One region of the Pseudomonas sp. CF161 genome, then DNA from elsewhere that is predicted to be linked to it. Evidence: riboswitches for the same ligand, from Rfam matches in the RefSeq annotation. Region 1 holds a riboswitch; each other region holds the start of a gene.
The links. Region 1 has a riboswitch for cobalamin ahead of cobO (cob(I)yrinic acid a,c-diamide adenosyltransferase). Riboswitches for the same ligand answer to the same signal wherever they lie in the genome.
Positions count from the first base shown of each region.

Region 1 (5,197 bases):
TTTGGCGGGGCGCATCGAACTGCGGCTGGCGCCGGCCCTGGAAACCCTCGTTCAACTGCAGGGGGCGGGGCAACAGGGCAGCTTTGACCTGATCTTTATCGATGCCGACAAGGCCAATTATCCGGCTTACCTGGAAAGTGCGCTGAGCCTCCTGCGAGTGGGCGGGCTGGCGGTGTTTGATAACACCTTGTGGAGCGGCAGGGTGCTGCAGGTCGAGCCGGACAGCGCCGACACCCAGGCCATCCAGGCACTCAATCGCGCCTTGAAGGATGACCCGCGTGTCGATCTGTCGCTGTTACCCCTGGGGGATGGTCTGACCTTGTGCCGCAAGCGCTGAGGTCATTGCGCCTTGGCTGGCGACACGCGCCAGATCTTGTTGCCGACATCGTCAGCCACTAACAGGCTGCCCTGCTGATCGATCACTACCCCGACCGGGCGGCCCATGGCTTTTTCGTCGTCGCTGAGAAAGCCCGTGAGCACATCCACCGGTTGTCCCTGAGGCCTGCCGTCGCTGAACGGGACGAAAATCACTTTGTAGCCACTGTGGGGCTTGCGGTTCCATGAGCCGTGCTGGCCGATAAACGCGCCCTGGGTGAAGGCTGGCAACTTGCTGCCTTCGGCAAAGGTCAGGCCGAGTGAGGCGGTGTGCGGCCCGACGGCATAATCCGGAGCGATGGCCTTGGCCACCAGGTCGAGATTCTGTGGCGAGACCCGCACATCCACGTGCTGCCCGTAGTAGCTGAATGGCCAGCCATAGAAGGCGCCGTCCTTGACCGAAGTAATGTAGTCCGGCACCAGGTCGCTGCCGATTTCATCGCGCTCGTTGACCGCGGTCCAGAGTTGCCCGCTGTGGGGCTCCCAGGCCAGGCCGTTGGGGTTGCGCAGGCCCGAGGCGAAGATCCGATGATTGCCCGTGGCGCGATCCACTTCCCAGATCGCTGCCCGTCCCTGCTCCTGGTCCAGGCCGTTTTCACCGACGTTGCTGTTGGAGCCGACCGTAACGTAAAGCTTGCTGCCGTCCTTGCTGGCAATCACGTTCTTGGTCCAGTGGTGGTTGAGGGGGCCGCCCGGCAGGTCGACGACTTTGGTCGGCGGTGCGCTGATGGAGGTTTCACCGTCTTTATAGGGGAAGCGCAGCAACTGATCGGTATCGGCCACGTACAGGTCGTTGCCGACCAGGGCCATGCCGAACGGTGAGTTCAGGTTCTCGAGGAATACGGTGCGGGTTTCCGCCACTCCGTCGTGGTCCTGGTCGCGCAGCAAGGTGATGCGGTTGGCGCTCGGCACGCCGGCGCCGGCCCGACCCATGACCTTCTCCATGACCCAGCCACGGATGCCTTTGCTGTCATCGGGCTTGGGCGGGGCGTTGGTCTCGGCCACCAGCACGTCGCCATTGGGCAGCACATAGAGCCAGCGTGGGTGATCGAGTTTTTCGGCGAATGCCGCGACCCGGGTGCCTGGCGCGGCGATGGGCGTGGCGCCCTCGGGCCAGCCGATGGCTGGCGCGATATTCACCGTGGGGATCAGGGTTTTATTCGGCTCCGGCAATTGCGGTGACGGGCCGGTGCCGTCCGACACTTGCAGGGTGGAGGTTTCGCCGCAGCCGGCAAGGCCCGCGGCGACGGCGATCAGAAGAGCGATTTGGGGCTTGATGAGCATGCCGATGTCCCTATGAATGCACTGGAGTCGTTGTATTCATAGAGGAGCATAGCCAGTCGATGGTTCAACCTGATCAGCGGGCCTCTTTGAACAGCACGGCGACCCCGGGGTGGTAGTTGCCGCTGTCGTTGTGCAGCTTGCGGTAGGCGTAGGGGAAGTACCAGGCAACGGCGCAGGTGTGTTCCTTTTGCAGGTCGTCGAGCATGTCCTGGAGTTCTTCCGGTGTGGCGCTGTGCTGGGCCTTGAGTGGGGCGATAAACAGGCAGCCCAGCCGCAGCTCATTGGGGTAGGCGATGGTTCTGGCATCACTGCTGACATCCAGCAGGGCCTGGGTCAGTTGCAGGTTGTTGACCCGTGGCCAGCGCTGGCTGACCTTGAGGAAAGCGCGTTCCTCGCGGGTGGCCAGGTACAGGTCGGCGCGGCCATTGCGATTGCCTTCTTCGAGCTGCTTTTTGCTCGGGCTGTGCTGCAAGGTGACCATTTCTGCCATCCAGGCGGCGGCCGACAGCAGGCCGAGGTTGGCCTGTTCATCAAACCAGTACGGGCATTCGTTGTCGCCGCGCACCTCGTTGTAGCGGTCAATGCAATCAAACCAGCGCTCCAGCATCGGGCGCAGAAACTCCAGTTTCGGATTGCTGATGATCATGCCTTGCATTGAACTCACCCTTGTTTTTGTCAGATAGATTTGGGTAGCCAGATTGTGGCTATTTGATATCACTGCTTGCAGTGTGGCACAAGATTGGCGTCATTTTATTGATCTGGTGCAGTGCTTCGCGCTCGCCGACGGCCGGCTTTAATTGACGCTCCACCCCCAACCCTCTAACCTTCGCGACTTGTTTCAGGTGCTCTGTGGCCATGGGTCGACAGGGTGAAACAGGGAAGCCGGTGAGTGCGTGTTCCGAACAGGAACGGGCGACGATTCCGGCGCTGCCCCCGCAACGGTAAGTGAGTCAAGACCGCGCTTGGTGCCACTGTGTCGAACTGACATGGGAAGGCGCGCGGTTCGGCATTAGTGCTGCTCACAAGCCCGGAGACCGGCCTGATCCATCCAACGGCATCACGGTGGGCGATGCCAGGCTTGCGCCTTCTATTTCTATTCCTGCCCCCCGTTATCCAGCCCCAACGGAGAGCTGCCCCATGACCCAATCCCCCGATCGTGACGAGCGCCATCTGGCGCGCATGTTGCGCAAAAAAGCCGTGATCGATGAACGCATCGCCAACTCGCCGAACGAGTGCGGGCTGCTGCTGGTGCTGACCGGCAATGGCAAAGGCAAGAGCAGCTCGGCCTTTGGCATGCTCGCCCGCTCCATGGGCCACGGCATGCAATGCGGCGTGGTGCAATTCATCAAGGGCCGCAACAGCACCGGGGAAGAGTTGTTTTTCCGGCGCTTCCCGGAACAGGTGCGTTTTCATGTGATGGGCGAGGGCTTCACCTGGGAGACCCAGGACCGCCAGCGCGATATCGCCGCTGCCGAGGCTGCCTGGGAAGTGTCCCGTCAGTTACTGCGCGACCCGGCCATCGGCCTGGTGGTGCTCGATGAGCTGAACATCGCCCTCAAGCACGGTTACCTCGACCTGGACCAGGTGCTCAGCGACCTGCAGGCCCGTCCACCGATGCAGCACGTGGTGGTCACCGGTCGCGGCGCCAAGCCGGAAATGATCGAACTGGCGGACACCGTCACCGAAATGGGCGTGGTCAAACATGCGTTCCAGGCCGGGATCAAGGCGCAGAAAGGGGTGGAACTGTGAGTGCCCGAGCATGAGTGATGCTCGTCATTGCCCGGCGGTATTGATCGCCGCCCCGGCGTCCGGCCAGGGCAAAACCACCGTGACCGCCGCCCTGGCGCGCCTGCACCGCAACCAGGGGCGCAAGGTCCGGGTGTTCAAGTGCGGCCCGGACTTTCTCGACCCGATGATCCTCGAGCGTGCCAGCGGCGCGCCGGTGTACCAACTGGATATGTGGATGGTCGGCGAGCAAGAGAGCCGTCGCCTGTTGTGGGAGGCCGCCGCCGAGGCGGACCTGATTCTGATCGAAGGGGTCATGGGCCTGTTCGACGGCACGCCGTCCAGCGCCGACCTGGCGCGGCATTTTGGCGTGCCGGTGCTGGCGGTGATCGACGGCACGGCCATGGCCCAGACCTTCGGCGCCCTGGCTCTGGGGCTGGCGCGCTACCAGCCGGACTTGCCATTCGCCGGCGTGCTGGCCAATCGGGTCGGCACCCTGCGCCATGCCCAGTTGCTCGAAGGCAGCCTGACCGAAGGCTTGCGCTGGTATGGCGCTTTGTCCCGGGAGACCGGTATCGAACTGCCGAGTCGTCACCTGGGGCTGGTGCAGGCCCGAGAACTCAACGACCTCGACCTGCGCCTGGACGCGGCGGCGCAGGCCCTGGCCGGCAGCTGCGAAGTGGCGCTGCCGCCAGCGGTCACCTTCGCCGCCCCCGAGCGAGTGAACGCCGAGCCGTTGCTGGCTGGAGTGCGCATCGCCGTGGCCCGGGACGAGGCCTTTGCCTTCACCTATGGCGCGAGCCTGGACCTGCTGCGGGCGATGGGCGCCGAGTTGTCATTCTTTTCGCCGATCCACGACCGCGAGCTGCCGCCTGCCGACAGCCTGTACCTGCCCGGTGGCTACCCGGAACTGCATCACCAGGCCCTGGCCGAAAACAGCGCGATGCTCGCGGCGATCCGCGCCCACCACGGCGCCGGCAAACCCTTGCTCGCCGAATGTGGCGGCATGCTCTACCTGCTCGATTCCCTGACTGATGTCGAGGGCCACAGTGCCCGTCTGCTGGGGCTGCTGCCCGGTGACGCGGTGATGCAAAAGCGCCTGGCGGCCCTGGCCCTGCAGGACGTGCAGTTGCCGGAAGGCACCTTGCGCGGCCACACCTACCACCATTCGCTGACCAATACCGAACTGACGCCGATTGCCCGTGGCGTGAGCCCCAATGGCGGGCGTGGCGCCGAGGCGGTGTATCGCGATGGGCGGATGACCGCCTCGTATGTGCACTTCTATTTCCCGTCCAACCCGGCGGCGGTGGCGGCGCTGTTCGCCCCGCAGCCGTTGCTGGCGACTGTCGGCAAGCCGGCGCCAGCGGTAGCTGAACTTTCATGACCGACAATGCTTTTTCGGCTGTCGAACGGGCCGCGGTCTATCGGGCCATTGCCGAGCGGCGTGATATGCGCCACTTCGCCGGTGGCAGCGTCGAGCCGGTGCTGTTGCAGCGCCTGCTCGAGGCCGCGCACCAGGCGCCCAGTGTCGGCCTGATGCAGCCGTGGCGTTTTATCCGCATCAGCAACCCTGAGCTGCGCGGCAATATCCAGCAGTTGGTGGAAGAAGAGCGGGTGCGCACCGCCGAGGCCCTGGGCGAGCGCTCCGATGAGTTCATGAAACTCAAGGTCGAGGGCATCAACGATTGTGCCGAGGTGCTGGTGGCGGCCTTGATGGACGGGCGTGAGCGGCACATCTTCGGCCGCCGTACGCTGCCGGAAATGGACATGGCCTCGCTGTCCTGCGCGATCCAGAACCTGTGGCTGGCGGCGC
Region 1 covers NZ_ATLP01000038.1:76,270-81,466, reverse strand. The annotation lists gene CF161_RS05675 (class I SAM-dependent methyltransferase) at 1-337, shown strand, start outside; gene CF161_RS05670 (sorbosone dehydrogenase family protein) at 340-1,659, opposite strand; gene CF161_RS05665 (hypothetical protein) at 1,733-2,314, opposite strand; cobalamin riboswitch at 2,483-2,717, shown strand; gene cobO (cob(I)yrinic acid a,c-diamide adenosyltransferase) at 2,797-3,408, shown strand; gene CF161_RS05655 (cobyrinate a,c-diamide synthase) at 3,419-4,768, shown strand; gene bluB (5,6-dimethylbenzimidazole synthase) at 4,765-5,197, shown strand, end outside.

Region 2 (5,197 bases), on a different contig from region 1:
GTCATTGCTGACGCCACCGAGCAATTGCTGGATCAACTCAGTGCCGCTGGCCGGCAGTTCGGAATTCACCGGGTAGCCCTCGGCCTGCAAGGCGCGCAGGATATTCAGCGCCGCCGCCGGGGTATCCAGGCCGACACCATTGCCGATGCGCCCGTCGCGGGTCGGGTAGTTGGCCAGGATCAGCGCGATGCGCTTTTGCCCGTTGGGCACCCGGGCCAATTCGATCCAGCGCCGCGCCAGTTCGGCGACAAAATCCATGCGCTCGGGCTGGGCCCGGTAGCAGACCACGTCCGACTGGCTGCGCTCGCTGCGCCAGGCCAGGTCCTTGAAGCTGATGGGCCGGCTGATGATGCGCCCATCCAGCTCGGGCAAGGCGATGTGCATCGCCAGGTCGCGCGGGCCCAGGCCTTGTTCGCTGGCGCGCCAGCCGGGTTCGTTGTCCTGGGCGCAGATGGCCTGGATCACCGGGATATTGCGCCGGAACGGCCGCAGATGCGGGGCCTCGGGGCTGGACTGGGCAAAACCGGTGGTGTTCAGAATCACCCCGGCCTCGACCTCGTCCAGCAGGTCTTCGACCACCGTCAGGCAGCCGGGCTCCTTGAGGCTGGCCACGGCAATCGGCAACGGGTTGAGCCCGGCCGCCTGCAAACGCTGGCAAAACACATCGATAAACCCGGTATTGGCCGCCTGCAGGTGGGAGCGGTAAAACAGCACCGCCGCCACCGGCTGTCCGGCGTGCCAGTCGGCCTGCCAATCGCCCAGGGTCGCGGCGCTTTTATGGGGGTGGTAGATGGCCGTGCGCGGCAGGGTCTGCGGCTCGGTCCAGGCATAGTCGCGGCCCAGCAGGCTGGCGGCCAGGCAGCGGTACAGATTCAGGGCGTTGTCGCGCCCGCCCTGGCGCAAGAAGTGCCACAGGCGATCGCGCGCGGCGGCCGGCACCGTGCTCAGATCGCTGAGCTCCGGGTCCGGGCGGTCATCCCCCGGCACCAGAATCAGCTGCACCCCGCGCTCGGCCAGTTGCACCAGGCGTTCGACGCCATAGCGCCAGTAGCCGATGCCGCCGTGCAGGGAAATCAGGATCACCTTGGCGTGACGCAGCACCTGGTCGACATACAGGTCGACCGAAGCGTGGTTCTGCACCTGCATCGGGTTGGCCAGGCGCAAGCTCGGGAAATCGTCCGGCAACTGCTGGGCCGCTTCCGCCAGCAGCGCCAGGCTGGAGTCGCCGCTGCACAGGATCACCAGCTCGGCGGGGGTTTGTCCAAGGTCGGCAATGTTGTCATCCGACACGAAACCGCCGGGCTGGGTCCTGAGCAGGTGCATGGGTTAAACGCTGAGGGCGGCGCGCAGTTGCGCTTCGAGTTGCTCGGCGTCCAGCTCCTGGCCGATCAGCACCAGGCGCGTGGTGCGGGCCTCGTCGGCGCCCCACTGGCGGTCGAAGTGCTTGTCGAAACGAGTGCCCACGCCCTGGATCAGCAAGCGCATCGGCTTGTTGGGGATGGCGGCAAAACCCTTGACCCGCAGGATCCCGTGCTTGACCACCAGTTGGGTCAGGGCATCGAGCAGCAGGCTTTCCTCGGCTTGCGGCAGTTCGATGGAGATCGAATCGAAGGCGTCGTGATCGTGGTCGTCATGATCGGCATCGTCGCCGTCATGGTGATGGTCGTGGTGGCTGTGACGGCTGTCGATGTGTTCTTCGGAGCCGGCACCCAGGCCCAGCAACACGTCCAGCGGCAGGCGACCGCTGCTGGCTTCGATGACCTTGACCGCTGGCGGCAGCTCTTCGGCCACTTCCAGGCGCACTTTTGCCAGGTCTTCGGCGCTGATCAGGTCGGCCTTGTTGAGAATCACCAGGTCGGCGCTGGCCAGTTGGTCGGCGAACAGCTCGTGCAGCGGCGATTCGTGGTCCAGGTTGGGGTCGAGCTTGCGCTGGGCATCGACCTGGTCCGGGAAGGCGGCGAAGGTGCCGGCGGCCACGGCCGGGCTGTCGACCACGGTGATCACCGCGTCGACGGTGCAGGCGCTGCGGATTTCCGGCCACTGGAAGGCCTGGACCAGGGGTTTTGGCAGGGCCAGGCCCGAGGTTTCGATCAGGATGTGGTCAAGGTCGCCGCGCCGGGCTACCAGTTCGCGCATCACCGGGAAGAATTCTTCCTGCACGGTGCAGCACAGGCAGCCGTTGGCCAGCTCGTAGACCCGGCCGCTGGCTTCTTCTTCAGTACAGCCGATGGAGCATTGCTTGAGGATTTCACCGTCGATGCCCAGCTCGCCAAATTCGTTGACGATCACCGCGATCCGGCGCCCCTGGGCGTTGTCGAGCATGTGCCGCAGCAAGGTGGTTTTGCCCGAGCCAAGGAAGCCGGTGACGATGGTGACGGGAAGTTTGGCCAGTGTTTTCATCGGATGCCCTTTGGCAAGGTGGCGGGCATACGGGACGAAAACCGCGGCAATGGCTGCGCGGAAGAGTTCGCCACCGGATCACCCCGCCCGGTTGTAGTGAGAATTCGTCACGAGGCAGGTCTCCTGGCTGAGGGTGTGCCGGTGGTAACCGACGATTGACGCGCCTTCCCGCCAACGCCTTGAGACGCGTGCAGTGGCTGTGCATCAACCATGACCCTTTACAGTTGCGGGGGCAGCCGCGGCTTGGACCGCGTTCCCTTCTTAGCTTCGGCCGACTGCGCCGAAGAACCTCGAGTGCGCAAGGCTACGCAGAGCGCGGGGGCCGGTCAATGCGCATTGTCGGCAAGCTCCGGCCGCCGGCGTGGGGAGAAACCAGCATCCGGTCCCGGCGCCATTGCGAAAGAGTGGCAATTGACGGCCCTCCCCCGCCCATGCTCTCCTACACACCTTGTTACGGGTGCCCTTCACAGGGTGAAACGGGAAACCGGTGCGTCACGTGCCTTACTCAAGGCCTTGACCAGTCCGGTGCTGCCCCCGCAACGGTAAGCGAGCGAAGAATCAGATCCACTGCGCCGGGCATCCGGCATGGGAAGGCGATTCTTGCAGGCCAGGCGCAAGCCCCGCCCCTCGCGAGCCCGGAGACCGGCCCGCAATAGACACATAACAAACCCGCGGTGGGCGGGCGCTGTTAATTCCCTGTGCGCCCGGCGCGCGGGGTTTTGCTGCGTTCGATCCACCCGCTGATAACCAGAGGGATGCGCCATGTCGATCATCAGCAGCACCAGTCAATCCGCCAGCAGCACCTCCACCCTGAGCCAACGCCTGGTCGCCGCCATCGGTGCCTCGATCCTCGGCGCGTGCCTGGTGTATTTCGCCGGGTTCTCCCATATCGAAGCGGTGCACAACGCCGCCCACGATACCCGTCACAGCTCCGCCTTCCCGTGCCATTGAGAGCTGCTGACATGATCAAGCGTATTGCGCAAACCGCAGGTTTTACCGGGCTGCTGGCCGCCCTGTTGCTGACCCTGCTGCAAAGCTTCTGGGTCGCCCCGCTGATTCTGCAGGCCGAAACCTACGAAAAGGCCCCGGCCACTGAAGTCCATGAACACGCCGAAGGCGCCATGGCCGGCCACACCCACGATGCCGAAGCCTGGGAGCCGGAAGATGGCTGGCAGCGCGTGCTGTCGACCACTGGCGGCAATCTGGTGGTGGCCGTCGGCTTCGCCCTGATGCTCGCCGGCCTGTACACCCTGCGCGCGCCGAATCGCACCTCCCAGGGGCTGCTGTGGGGGCTGGCCGGTTACGCCACCTTCTGCCTGGCGCCGACCCTGGGCCTGCCGCCCGAGCTGCCGGGCACCGCTGCCGCGGACCTGGCGCAACGGCAGATCTGGTGGGTCGGCACCGCGGCCTCGACCGCCGTCGGCATCGCGCTGATCGTGTTTGCCCAGCACTGGCTGCTGAAAGTGCTCGGTGTCGCCATCATTGCCGTGCCGCACATCATTGGCGCACCACAGCCGGAAGTGCACTCGATGCTGGCTCCGGAGGCTCTGGAAGCACAGTTCAAAATCGCCTCGCAACTGACCAATGCGGTGTTCTGGCTGGCCCTGGGCCTGATCAGCGCCTGGTTGTTCCGGCGTAAAAGCGCGGGTCACTACGCGGCATGAGTGAAGGGCACGCAGCGCCGGCCCTGGTGGTCGGCCTGGGTTGCCAGCGCGGCTGCCCGGTGGACACGCTGCGCGCCTTGCTCGACCAGGTCCTGGAAACCCATGGCTTCGGGCTGGATCAGGTCCGGGGCCTGGCCAGTATCGACCTGAAACGCGAAGAGCCCGGCCTGCTGCAACTGGCCGAGCAGTTGGCCCTGCCCCTGACCTGCTTCAGCAGCTCGCAGCTCACGCCCTACGCGCTGCAACTGAGCCACCGCTCGGAAATCGCCTACGAACGCACCGGCTGCTATGGCGTGGCCGAAAGCGCTGCCCTGGCCCTGGCCGAACGCCTGGCGCAGAGCCCGGCGAAACTGCTGATCCGCCGCCAAAAGTACGCCCAGGCGACCCTGGCCATGGCCTGCTGCGGCTAAAATCCCGATAATCCCCCGCGTTGATCATGAGCAATCTTCATCTGCAGGCTTGCCTTGACCCCTTTTTTCACAGGAAACAGCCATGACCGTCTTTTTTATCGGCGCCGGCCCCGGCGACCCGGAGCTGATCACCGTCAAGGGCCAGCGGCTGATCCATCGCTGCCCGGTGATTATCTACGCCGGCTCCCTGGTGCCCGAGGCGGTGCTGGCGGGGCATAGCGCCGAACTGCTGGTCAACAGCGCCGAGTTGCACCTGGAACAGATCATCGAACTGATCAAGGACGCCCATGCCAAGGGCCAGGACGTGGCCCGGGTGCATTCCGGCGACCCCAGCCTGTATGGCGCCATCGGCGAGCAGATCCGCCACCTGCGCCAATTGCAGATTCCCTTTGAAATCATCCCCGGGGTCACCGCCACCGCCGCCTGCGCCGCGTTGCTCGGGGCGGAACTGACCCTGCCGGACGTGTCGCAAAGCGTGATCCTGACCCGCTACGCCGACAAGACGGCGATGCCCCCTGGCGAGGAGTTCTCCAGCCTGGCCCAGCATGGCGCGACCATGGCGATTCACCTGGGGGTCAACCACCTGCAGAAAATCGTCGCCGAACTGCTGCCCCACTACGGCGCCGACTGCCCGATTGCCGTGGTCCATCGCGCCACCTGGCCGGATCAGGACTGGGTGCTGGGCACCCTGAACGACATCGAGCAGAAAGTGGCGGCCAAGGG
Region 2 covers NZ_ATLP01000067.1:946-6,142, forward strand. The annotation lists partial or broken gene cobN (cobaltochelatase subunit CobN) at 1-1,323, opposite strand, end outside; gene cobW (cobalamin biosynthesis protein CobW) at 1,327-2,400, opposite strand; cobalamin riboswitch at 2,496-2,708, opposite strand; cobalamin riboswitch at 2,839-3,066, shown strand; gene CF161_RS12265 (CbtB-domain containing protein) at 3,163-3,351, shown strand; gene CF161_RS12270 (CbtA family protein) at 3,363-4,064, shown strand; gene CF161_RS12275 (cobalamin biosynthesis protein) at 4,061-4,474, shown strand; gene cobM (precorrin-4 C(11)-methyltransferase) at 4,557-5,197, shown strand, end outside.
Region 2: another riboswitch for cobalamin. It lies ahead of CF161_RS12265 (CbtB-domain containing protein); the one in region 1 lies ahead of cobO (cob(I)yrinic acid a,c-diamide adenosyltransferase).

Region 3 (5,197 bases), on a different contig from region 1:
TCGCTGCGGCTGCCGGCACGCTGGTCGTCGCGCTCGATGTGGTTCTGGTCGCGGCGCACGCCGGTCACCAGGGACCAGCGCTCGGACAGCTGCAAGCGGTTCTCGGCAAACAGGGCAAAGGTGCGGGTGGTGCTGTCGGTTTGCGGGGAAAACCTGGATTGACTCTGGAAATACCCCGGGGTCGGCTGCCAGGGGTCGATGGTGCCGCCCGCGACGTCTTGGTAAGGCGAGTTGCTGTCGACCCCGAAACGGACTTTATTGACCTCGGTGCCGACCACCGTGCGGCTGTCCAGGCCGAACAGTGAATGGTTGAAGGTGAAGCTCTGGCGGTCGCCCATCTGCTCCTGGTCGTGCTTGATCTCCAGATAGTCCTGGCGCAGCAGTTGCCCGTTTGCGGGTTGCCAGCTGTAGGTTTCGGCGTTGCGCCAATGGCGGCGGCTCTTGATGTAATACAGCTGGTTGCTGGCGCTGACGCTGTCGCTCAGGTTCCAGTTGGTGTTGAGCCGGGTCCATTCATCGTTGTTGCGCTGCACGGCGTTGCGCAGGTTGTAGTTCTTGTCGCGCAGGCTGTCGCGGTAGTGCCCGTCGAGCAGGGGCGTGCCGAAGTAGCTGCTCGGCTCGCTGTCGCCACGCTCATGGGCGAAGGTGAAGCTCAGGTCATCGCTGGCCTGCCAGCGCAGGGCTGCGCTGAGGGCCAGGCTGCGCGAGTCGCCGTGGTCGACCCAACCGTTGCTTTGCTGCTGGTTCAGGGTCAGGCGATAGCTCAGGGTGTCGCTGAGGGAACCGCCGCTGTCCAGGCCCAGTTGCTGGCGATCGTTGGAGCCATAACCCAAGCGCAGGCGGTTGCGCACTTCACCTTCGAAGGGCTGCTTCGAGATCACATTGACCACCGCTCCGGTGGCGCCTTCGCCATAGAGCACCGAGGCCGGGCCACGGATCACGTCGATGCGTTCAACCATCCACGGGTCGACCGGAAACGTCAGGCTGCCGGCACCGGTGTACAGGCGCGCGCCGTCGAACAGGGTCATGACCGAGCTGTGCCCGGTAAAGCCCCGCGCCGCCAGCGCAGTGTTGCCGTTGCCCGGGGCGGCGATGCTGGTGATGCCCGGGGAGCGGGTCACGGCGTCCTGCACCGTGAGGTTGTTGCGGTTATCGATGGCGTCCTGGCCGAGGCTGCTGGTGCTGGCGGGGTTTTCCAGGGCGCTCAGGTTCAGCCGTGAACCGGCGGGCAGCGGTGTGCTGAGGGAGGTGTCATCGCCCTTGGCGACTTCGCTGACCAGGGTCGCCGGCAAGGCCAGCGCACGCGGGTCGGTTTCGGCAAAGGTCAGGGATGAAAAGGCCATGCAGGGTAGAAAAGTGATCGGCAGGGATCGGCTTGCGAGGCTTTGGAGCAGGGGATTGCGGGACATGCTATTCCAACTGAGTCAGGAAAGAATGAAACCCGGAGGGAACAACGCATAGGGAATCGCAGGCGCACGCGCCCACGCAAACCGGACTGCGCCCGCCCACCGCGGGGTTGCCAAACGAAGTTGCAGGCCGGTCTCCGGGCTCGCGAGGGTCATGAAGCATTCACCTTCCCATGCCGGAGCACAGTGGTCTGTCGAATGCTTCGCTCGCTTACCGTTGCGGGGGCAGCGCCGGACTGATCACCGAAGTGACGCACCGGCTTCCCGTTTAATCCCATGCACGGCGGCATGGGACACCTGTAACTGGCGCGCATATGACCATTGATGAATTTCTTCGTCAATGCGCAAAGCCGCTTCAGGGGGTGGCCAGGGTCTGCGGCGGCTCGTATTCGGTTTCGGCGAAGTTGAAGTAGGTAGTGCCAGCATGCTGGGTGATCTGCGGTTCGCAGCGGCCAAAGGGTTCAGACAGATGCCCCTTGCCGTTGACCACCTTGAGCAGCATTTGCTCCTGGGCACTGCAGCCATTGCCGGACCACGCGGCACTCACCAGAAACAGCCCATCGCCCAGGTGCTGTACGGCTTCGAACGACATGCCGTCGCTGAGCAGGGCCGACTTCCGGATCAGGGCACCGTTGACCAGCAATTGGCTGGGCGGGTTTTTATTGCCGTCATGCTGCTCGGCAATCACCTGCACCTTGTCGTTGCCGTTGACGGCCTGGGTCTGGGTGCTGATCTCCAGTGCCGGGTAGCGACGGGCCTTGGCTGCTTCCACGGCGTTGGTTTCGCGGGGCACCAGGCCCATGCCGGCGGGGCCGCGCACAGTCACGAAATCGGCAGGTTTGGCCGCTTCCAGGGCGCGCACGGCGTCGAAGTCCCAGTAATTGACCCGGGTCACCGCCATGCGCGAAGGCGCAGGCTCGATCACGCTCAGCTCGAACTGCTTGCCGGTCATGTTCGGCGCATACAGGTAGGACAGGTGGTCCAGCGATGCCTGGGCATGTACCGCGACCTGGGTGGTCTGGGTGAACGCCTGCAGCGGGCCTGAGTAACGGGCCAGGGCCTGGTCGGCGAGCTTCTTGCCGGCGGTGAGCGAACCTTTTACCTCGGCTTCCAGGGCGATGACCTTGTGATCGGGGCCGAAGGTGTAGGTCGCCGATTCATAGGGCTTGTCGCGGTTGACCTCGGTGCGCCGGGTGTTGCTGAAGTAGATCGTCTGGTAGCGCAGGAACACCGTCAGCGAATGGATGCCCGCCGGGCCGGAGCCGGTGTAGGTCATGCAGCCCCGGGGGCAGGTTTCCTGAAGCAGCAGATTGACTTCGTCATAGGGCATGCCGAGTGCAACGTCATGCACGGTAAAGTCCGGGGCCGCCAGCAGCGTCGGCGAGACCAGTGCCGCCGCCAGCGCGAGCGCGTTGAATGTGTGCTTCAAGACCATCTCCTGGTTGTCCAATGGCGGGGCCGTTGGGCCCCACGCCGCAATCCTTGCCAGCAAATGGCATGGCCTGTGTGGCTATCGGCTGCTGGCGATTGGCCTTGAGCGGCAATGCGCTGCACCCCGCGCGGGGCTGGCCCGGGCGCGGTAAAACCTGAGCAATCAGACGCAACATGGTGAAGAATATAGCGCTTGCCTGATGAGCCCCGACCGGGGCCGTCGCCCCGAAATCGCTGCCGCCGGCGGCAGGTAACCAAGGAACAGAATGCTTTTTGTAGTGATGCTGGGGGGCAAACACCCCAGGGCCAAGATTGAGGTCCACGACGTGGTGTTCGCCATCGCCGACAGCCTGGAAGCGGCCTACCCGCAACTGCGCGAAGGCTGGTTTGGCAGCCCGGCGGGGCTGCATATCGATTCGTGGATGCAGGTCGATGGCGTGGAAGGGTGGAAGGTGCAGTTGAGCCCGCTGGCGCCTCTGCCCGGGGCCCCGCGCCTGTATTTCATCAACCTCGGCGGTTATGAGGCCCAGGCCTTCGGCGAGGCCCACCACTACCTGCTGGTGGTGGCCCACGACAAGGCTGAAGCCAAGGCCAAGGGCAAGCGGCAGATGCTCAGCCACTGGAGCAAGGCCCATACCGATGCGCTGATGGACGTCGACGACTGCCTGCCGATCGATGCCGTGGACGGGCGCTATATCCACCTGGTAGAGGGCGAGCATCGCGGGGTGGTCCAGCGCAACGACTACATCGTGATTCCCCGCTGAGCCCCGGTGGCTGACGCTGGTTTCAGGCCGGAGCGTCGAGCTTTTGCGCCAGTTCCAGGTTCAGTCGGTAGTGTTCGTCCAGCGGCACCGCGCGCCGGCTGCTGCCGTTGATGCTGCCTTCGGCGGTCCACAGGAACGGGTAGAAGCTCATGCACTGGTCTGCGCCGAGCTGCGGCAGTTCACGCTGCCAGCCGTCCCAGCGCAGTTCCTGGTAGAACTGCCCCAGGCGTTCGCTCAGGGCCCATTCGACGAAGTCCGAGTAGCCGATTTCCAGGGCTTCCCAGCGCAGGGTGTCCGGTGCCCAGTAGTACAGGGCCCCGGTATCGTCGCCGAGGCCGCCGCCGTTGATGGCAAAGAAGCCGCCCGCGGCATCGTCGGCGACCAGCATTGCGCCCTGGATGCGCTCCTGATTCCAGTCCCGCAGGTTGCGTGGCAGCCGTGCATGCCCCGACCCCAGCAGTCGCAGCCAGCCGTCATCGATCAACAGCCCGCCGCTTTCGTAGGCCATGGCCCCGAGCACCGAGCGCGTGCTCACGCCGAGTGCCAGCAGGATGGCCTCGCGATCCGGCGCCGGCGCCAGCCATTCGCAGCGATGGGGGGAGCGGGCGATCCACGCCTCGATCAAGGGCAGGGCCGGGTCGGTGAGGTTGAGCAGTTGATCGAGGGTTGGCACGTCAAATCCTTTTTTGCAGCAGGCACTCGCCAGGGGGCGCCGATCATATCAGGCCGGTAGCCGCTGCCGAAGGCACTGGCCCGGGTTCGCATGTAGCCGCTGCCGCAGCCTCGCGCGGCTCGGCAGCGGCTACGGGGTATGGGATATTTTTGGGGGCTGATGAAAAGCGCCGCTCACTTAGTCACACTGTGCGGGCTTTTCCTGGGTGCTTTCGGGCAGCCACACAGAGTCGGGCACCAGGGCAGGATCCTCTTATTGATTGATGGAGCACTCAGACGTCATGGTTAAATCAACGCAGAAAAACAGCCGTTTCAAAATGGCATCCATTGGCGTACTGACCGCGTTTCTGGCGGTCGGCGTGGCCAACAGTTTCGCCGAGGACAAGGGAGTCCAGGGAATGCACAGCCTCCAGTTTCGCAAGGTCATCGACCTCAGCCACGTTATCAGCCCCTCCATACCGTTATGGCCCAACGACCCGCCAGTGACCTTCGATGTCGTGGCCACGCTGGACAAGGACGGCTATTACCTGCGGCGCTTCAGCATCGGTGAGCACAGCGCGACCCATATGAATGCGCCCAACAGTTTTCACGCCAAGGGCATGGGCATCGACGGCTATGCGCCCGAGTCGCTGATCCGGCCGGCGGTGGTGATCGATGTGCGCAGCCAATCCAAGGCCAACGCCGACTACGTGATCGGCGTGCAGGACATCGAAAAATGGGAGCGCGAACACGGCAAGATCGCCAAGGGCTCGCTGGTACTCTTCTACACCGGCTGGCAAGCCCTGTGGAACGACCCCAAGGCCTTTATCAATGCCGACGCCAAGGGCCCGCACTTCCCCGGGGTCGGTGCCGAGACCAGCAAGTTTCTGCTGGAGAAGCGCCAGATCGCCGGCGTGGGCATCGACACCCATGGCGCCGACCCGG
Region 3 covers NZ_ATLP01000099.1:29,245-34,441, reverse strand. The annotation lists gene CF161_RS22385 (TonB-dependent siderophore receptor) at 1-1,343, opposite strand, end outside; cobalamin riboswitch at 1,517-1,722, opposite strand; gene CF161_RS22380 (hypothetical protein) at 1,762-2,835, opposite strand; gene CF161_RS22375 (DUF1543 domain-containing protein) at 3,104-3,601, shown strand; gene CF161_RS22370 (DUF2625 family protein) at 3,624-4,274, opposite strand; gene CF161_RS22365 (cyclase family protein) at 4,555-5,197, shown strand, end outside.
Region 3: another riboswitch for cobalamin. It lies ahead of CF161_RS22385 (TonB-dependent siderophore receptor); the one in region 1 lies ahead of cobO (cob(I)yrinic acid a,c-diamide adenosyltransferase).

Region 4 (5,197 bases), on a different contig from region 1:
TATTGGCCTGCACCGCGGCCAGGTCGCGGTGGTTGAGCACCAGGGCCGGAATGCCGATGCGCTGCAAAGGGTCGACCAGGGTCGCGGCCTGGCGTGCCGGGGTCATGATCACCAGGTCGGCGCGCAGCCGGGCGATGGCCTCCACGGAAAACCCCAGGCGCCCACCGACCTTGGCCCGGGCGGCGATGTCGGCGGGGTAGCGGGTCCATTCCTCGACCCCGACTATGGCATCGCCGGCACCGATCGCCGCCAGCATCTCGACGTTGCTGGCGAAGATCGCGACGATGCGCTGCGGCTTGTGGGGGATCTCCACCGAGCGTCCCAGGGAATCCACCAGGGTCCGCGGGAAGCCCTCATCCGCCCACACGCCAGGGCTTGCCAAAAGGCACAACAGCAATAGCCAGCGCACCCGGCTTAAAACCGGTAGCGCGCGCCGAGGTACAGCTCGCGCCCCGGGTTGCTGTTGCCCAGGCCACCGTTGGAGGCGCGCGGGTCGGCCAGCGGCGAATCATTGCCGGTGGCGATAAACAGGCTGCTGCGGTCGATGTCGAACAGGTTGTTGACCCCGCCGAACAGGCTCAGCTGCTGGCTCAGGGTGTAGTTGCCGCGCAGGTTGAAGACCCAGAACGGCGCCTTGCGGTACACGTAGTTGGGATCCGGGTTGAGCAGCCGCTCTTCGGTGCGATAGTACACCGGGCCGCGCAGGATCCCGTTCAGCCCCAGGTCCCAATCACGTTCGCGGCCATAGGTCAGGCCGAGGCTGGCCTGGTATTGGTACATGCGCTGGATCTGCTCGCGGTGCGGGCCGGTCAGGGTGCTGGCGGCGCCCTTGTCGTCCATGTCGAAGTTCCAGTTGGCGTTGCTGTTGATCCGCAGGATGCGTTCGTCACCCAGGGCCAGGGCGCGGGCCAGGTCGTATTGCCATTGCGCTTCAAGGCCACGGATCACCGCGTCGCCGTCGCCGTTCACGTACTGGCTGACGTTGCCGCCCAGGGGCCGGCTGGTGATGCGGTCCTGGATCCGGTTCTGGAACAGCGCCAGGTCGAAGAACTGGTAGCGGCTGGTCAGGGTAATGCCGGTTTCGTATTGCAGGCTGGTCTCGGGCTTGAGGTCGGCATTGCCCAGGGTCTGGCTGCCGCTGGTGGTGGTGAAGTCGGCCGCCAGCTCGCCTGCCAGTGGTGCGCGGAATCCGGTGGAAACCCCGGCCCGCAGCTTGACCCCGGGCATGGCCTCGAAGGCGGCGCCGAGGCTGTAGGTGACTTCATCGAAACTGCGGGTCTGCTCTTCGAGGGTCGGCATGTAGTCGGTCTTGACCGTGCTCGAGCGGCCATAGCTGTAGCGCGAACCGGCGCGCAGGGTCAGGCGGTCGTCCATCAGGCGCTGGATCAGCTCGGCGTAGAGTGCGGCGCTGAGGTCATCGGAGTTGATGTCGTAGGGCGCCACCTGGCTGCTGGTGGAGCCGTTCATGGCCACGCGGAAACGATCATTGCGCAGTGTGCTTTTTTCCAGGTCCAGGCCCAGCAGCAGGTCGGTGCCGGGGCCCAGCAGCAACTGCGGCGTCAGCTTCAGGCCATAGGCGTCCAGGCGGCGCTCGATATGGTCCTTGCTGAACCCGGGGCTGCCGTTGCCCTGGCGCTCGGAACCCCAGTGCAGGTCGTCGACATCGCGCAGGGCGTAGACCTGGGCCGCCCAGTTCAGCCAGTCGCTCGGCTTGGCGGTCCAGTTGGCTTCCAGGGACTGGTTATAGCGGTTGTCGTAGTTGTTGTAGTCCCATTGCGAACCGCGAAAGCCCGCGTCGTAGATGCCGTCCGAGCGCAGGGTCAGGTCCAGGCGCTGGTCATCGGACAGGTCATAGCCCAGGGCCAATAACCCGCCCCGGCGTTTCCACGCGGTGTTTTCCTGGGTGCCGTCGCGGCTCTGATAGTCACCGCGCCGACCGCTGTCCAGGCCCAGGTAGTAATCCAGCGGCCCGGACGCGCCGCTCTGGAACAGGCTGCCCTGGGCCAGGCCCCAGGAGCCGCCCTGCAGGGTCGCGCCGCCGCCTTCGGTGTTGCGGCCATTGCGGGTGATGATGTTGATCACGCCCCCGATGGCCTGGCTGCCATAGATCACCGAGGCCGGGCCACGGATCACTTCAATGCGCGCGACCTGGGCCGGCGACAGCTTGGAAATATTCGCCGTGCCGGCCCGGCGCCCGTTGACCAGCACCGTCACCTGGCTGCGAAAGTCCCGGCCCTGGCCATCGGTATTGCCGCCGCGGATGTTGATCGAGGTCTGGCCCGGGGTCCATTCGCTGAAAAAGCCCACCGCGTTTTCCGCCAGCAGGTCGGTCAGGTTGCGCGCCGAGGAGCGTTCGATCTGTTCGCTGTCGATCACCTGCACGGTGCTGGTGACGTCCTTGAGCGACTCGCCGGCCCGGGGGGCGCTGACCAGGGTCGTGTCCATCTGCAGCACCGACGGGTTGTCGGCGGCCTGGGTGGCGAGGCTGGTGCCCAGCAACAGGGGCAGGGCGAAGGTGTGGCGCAGGCTTGGCATGGGGCAGGTCCGCAGGCAGGTTCTTATGGGAGAGTTCACGCGTGCCAGAGCAAGCTGGCGGCGCGTTTCGGGGCGCTGGCCAGCCAGCCCCCCGGGGCCGGTTGCAGGTGATCCTGCAAATGCCGTTCAAGCAGCCCCAGCGCCGCGCCATCGAGGGCGCCGAGCTTCTCCCTGAAATGCATCAGGGCTGCTTCGGGGGTGGCGAACAGCGTGCTGAACGCCCAGTCGGTGAAGTGAATCTCGTCGGGCTGGGCGCTGGCCGGCAGCTCGGCCAGGGTCAGCTGATAACCCGGGGTCATGTCGCTGCGGTGCAATTGCGGCGGCAGGAACCCCGACAGGCAATAGGTGCGCGGGCCTTCCTGGGCCGGCAGGTTCCACACCAGGGTGCCGCGGGCCAGGGGCCGCACCCGCTCGAGAAAGGCCTGGGCCTGGCCGTCGCTGACCGGGAGGTTGGCGCAGAGCACGGTCTGTGCCGGCGCCAGGCCCAGGTCAGCGATGTCTTGCCAGAGACCCGGGTGCAGGCTCAGGGTCACGGCCGGTGCACGGGCCGCGAGGCGCTCGATGCAGTGGCCCATGTAGGCGTTGGGTTCGACCACGGTCCACTGGCCACCGGGGGCCAGCAGATGCCGCCCGAGAATCCCCGAACCGGCACCGATATCCAGCAGTTGCCGCTGCGGGCCGAGCAGTTGCAGCAGGCAGCCGCCGACACGTTCGACATAGTTGGAGGCGGCCAGATGCTCGGCATAAAACGCCGCTTCGTGGTCGGGCCAGACAAAGGGAGCAGGGCGGGGCGGGGTGCAAAGCGTCATCGGGAAGCGCCGGGTTGAGCCTGGTCGGGCCACCCGCGGGAGCTGAAGCAGAAAGTGACGGGCAGGGAACAGCCTACGCACGCCAAGGCCTGCACCCGCCCACCGCGGATTGCCATGTAGGGATCAGGCCGGTCTCCGGGCTCGCGAGGGGCATGAAACATTCGCCTTCCCATGCCGAGGCACAGTGGCTGTGTGAATGTTTCGCTCGCATACCGTTGCGGGGGCAGCGCCGGACTCGCCCCAAAGGGCCTACCGGCTTCCCGTTTCACCCGCAGCACGACGGCTGCGGACACCTGAAACTGGCGCGCATCTGACCATTGGCGGGCGGCAGCGTCAAGCAACCTAAGCCGCAAGCTTGAAGCTTGCGGCTTAGGTGCTTGATGACCTCCTTGTCGTTGGCGCATCCCTGTGCGACAGACTTCAGGGCTTTCTCGGGCATGGCAATCCGCACGGCGACGGTGCCGATAGGGGCCTGGGGAGGGCGCCCGTAGACCTCGTCCTTCGACTTGAAGCGTCGACCTCGGCGCCCAGCCGCAGCACCACGCCGGCCAGGTCGTTGCCCAAAATCAGGGGCAGGCGGTACGGCTGGATCAATCCCGAGCGTGTCCGGATGATTTGCCGCTGGCCGATGAAATCCTGGCAGTGTGCCGGACCCATATCCTTGAATAGCTGCCGCCTGCATCGGCTGACTAGGCGGCGGGTGCCGCGCCGTTAGTGATCGTCCTCGGGCCCGTCGTGCAGCAGGTGGAAGATGTTGCGCTTCATGCGGATAAAGTCCGGGTCCATGACCATGTCCAGGTTGCGCGGGCGGCCGATGGGCACGTCGAGCACTTCCTTGATCCGCCCGGGGCGGGCGCCCATGACGAAGATCCGGTCGCCGAGCAGGATCGCCTCGTCGATATCGTGGGTCACGAACAGCACGGTTTTCTTGCTGTGCTCCCAGACCTTGAGCAGCAGTTGCTGCATCTGCAACCGGGTCTGGCTGTCGAGGGCGCCGAAGGGTTCGTCCATCAGCAGGATCTGCGGGTCGTTGGCCAGGGCCCGGGCGATGGCCACGCGTTGCATCATCCCCCCCGAGAGTTGCTTGGAATAGTTATCGGCAAAGCGCAGCAGGCCGACTTCATTCAGGTAGTGCTCGACGATCTCCTTGCGCTCCGCCGCCGGCACGCCACGGCGCTTGAGGCCGAACTCGATGTTCTTGCGCACCGTCAGCCATGGAAACAGGGTGTAGCCCTGGAACACCATGCCGCGATCGGCACCGGGCCCATCCACCTGCTGGCCACCGACGTAGATTTCGCCCGAAGTCGGCTCGGCCAGGCCTGCCGTCAGGTATAGCAGGCTCGACTTGCCGCAGCCCGAGGGGCCGACCAGTACCGCAAATTGCTGGTCGGGCACCTCGAACGACACCTGTTCCAGGGCGGTGAAGGTGCTGCCCGACGGGGTCTTGTATTGCAGGGTGACCTGGTCCACCCGCAGTTGCGGCGCCGGCTGCGGGGCGATGCGGGCCTGGGTGAGTTGGGTGGGAGAGGTTGCGGTTACTGAGCCCATGCGGCCACCTTCAAACGGAGGAATCTGAACAGTTGATCGGTGACCAGGCCCAGCAGGCCGATCACGGCGATCGCCAGGAAAATCACATCGACCTGGAACCCGCGCATGGCCTTGAGGCTGAGGTAGCCCAGGCCGCTGGAGGCGGCCACCAGTTCGGCCACCACCAGGTAGGTCCAGGCCCAGCCCATGGTCACGCGCAAGGTGTCGAGTACCCCCGGCAGCGATGCCGGGGCGATCACGTGCAGCACCGCGTCGACGCGGCTCGAACCCAGGGTGTAGGAGGCGTTGATCAGGTCCTTGGAAAT
Region 4 covers NZ_ATLP01000094.1:1,721-6,917, forward strand. The annotation lists gene CF161_RS21070 (ABC transporter substrate-binding protein) at 1-367, opposite strand, end outside; gene CF161_RS21075 (TonB-dependent receptor) at 415-2,535, opposite strand; gene CF161_RS21080 (bifunctional 2-polyprenyl-6-hydroxyphenol methylase/3-demethylubiquinol 3-O-methyltransferase UbiG) at 2,571-3,344, opposite strand; cobalamin riboswitch at 3,453-3,656, opposite strand; partial or broken gene CF161_RS33465 (NADP-dependent oxidoreductase) at 3,766-3,938, opposite strand; gene CF161_RS21085 (ABC transporter ATP-binding protein) at 4,056-4,892, opposite strand; gene CF161_RS21090 (ABC transporter permease) at 4,880-5,197, opposite strand, start outside.
Region 4: another riboswitch for cobalamin. It lies ahead of CF161_RS21080 (bifunctional 2-polyprenyl-6-hydroxyphenol methylase/3-demethylubiquinol 3-O-methyltransferase UbiG); the one in region 1 lies ahead of cobO (cob(I)yrinic acid a,c-diamide adenosyltransferase).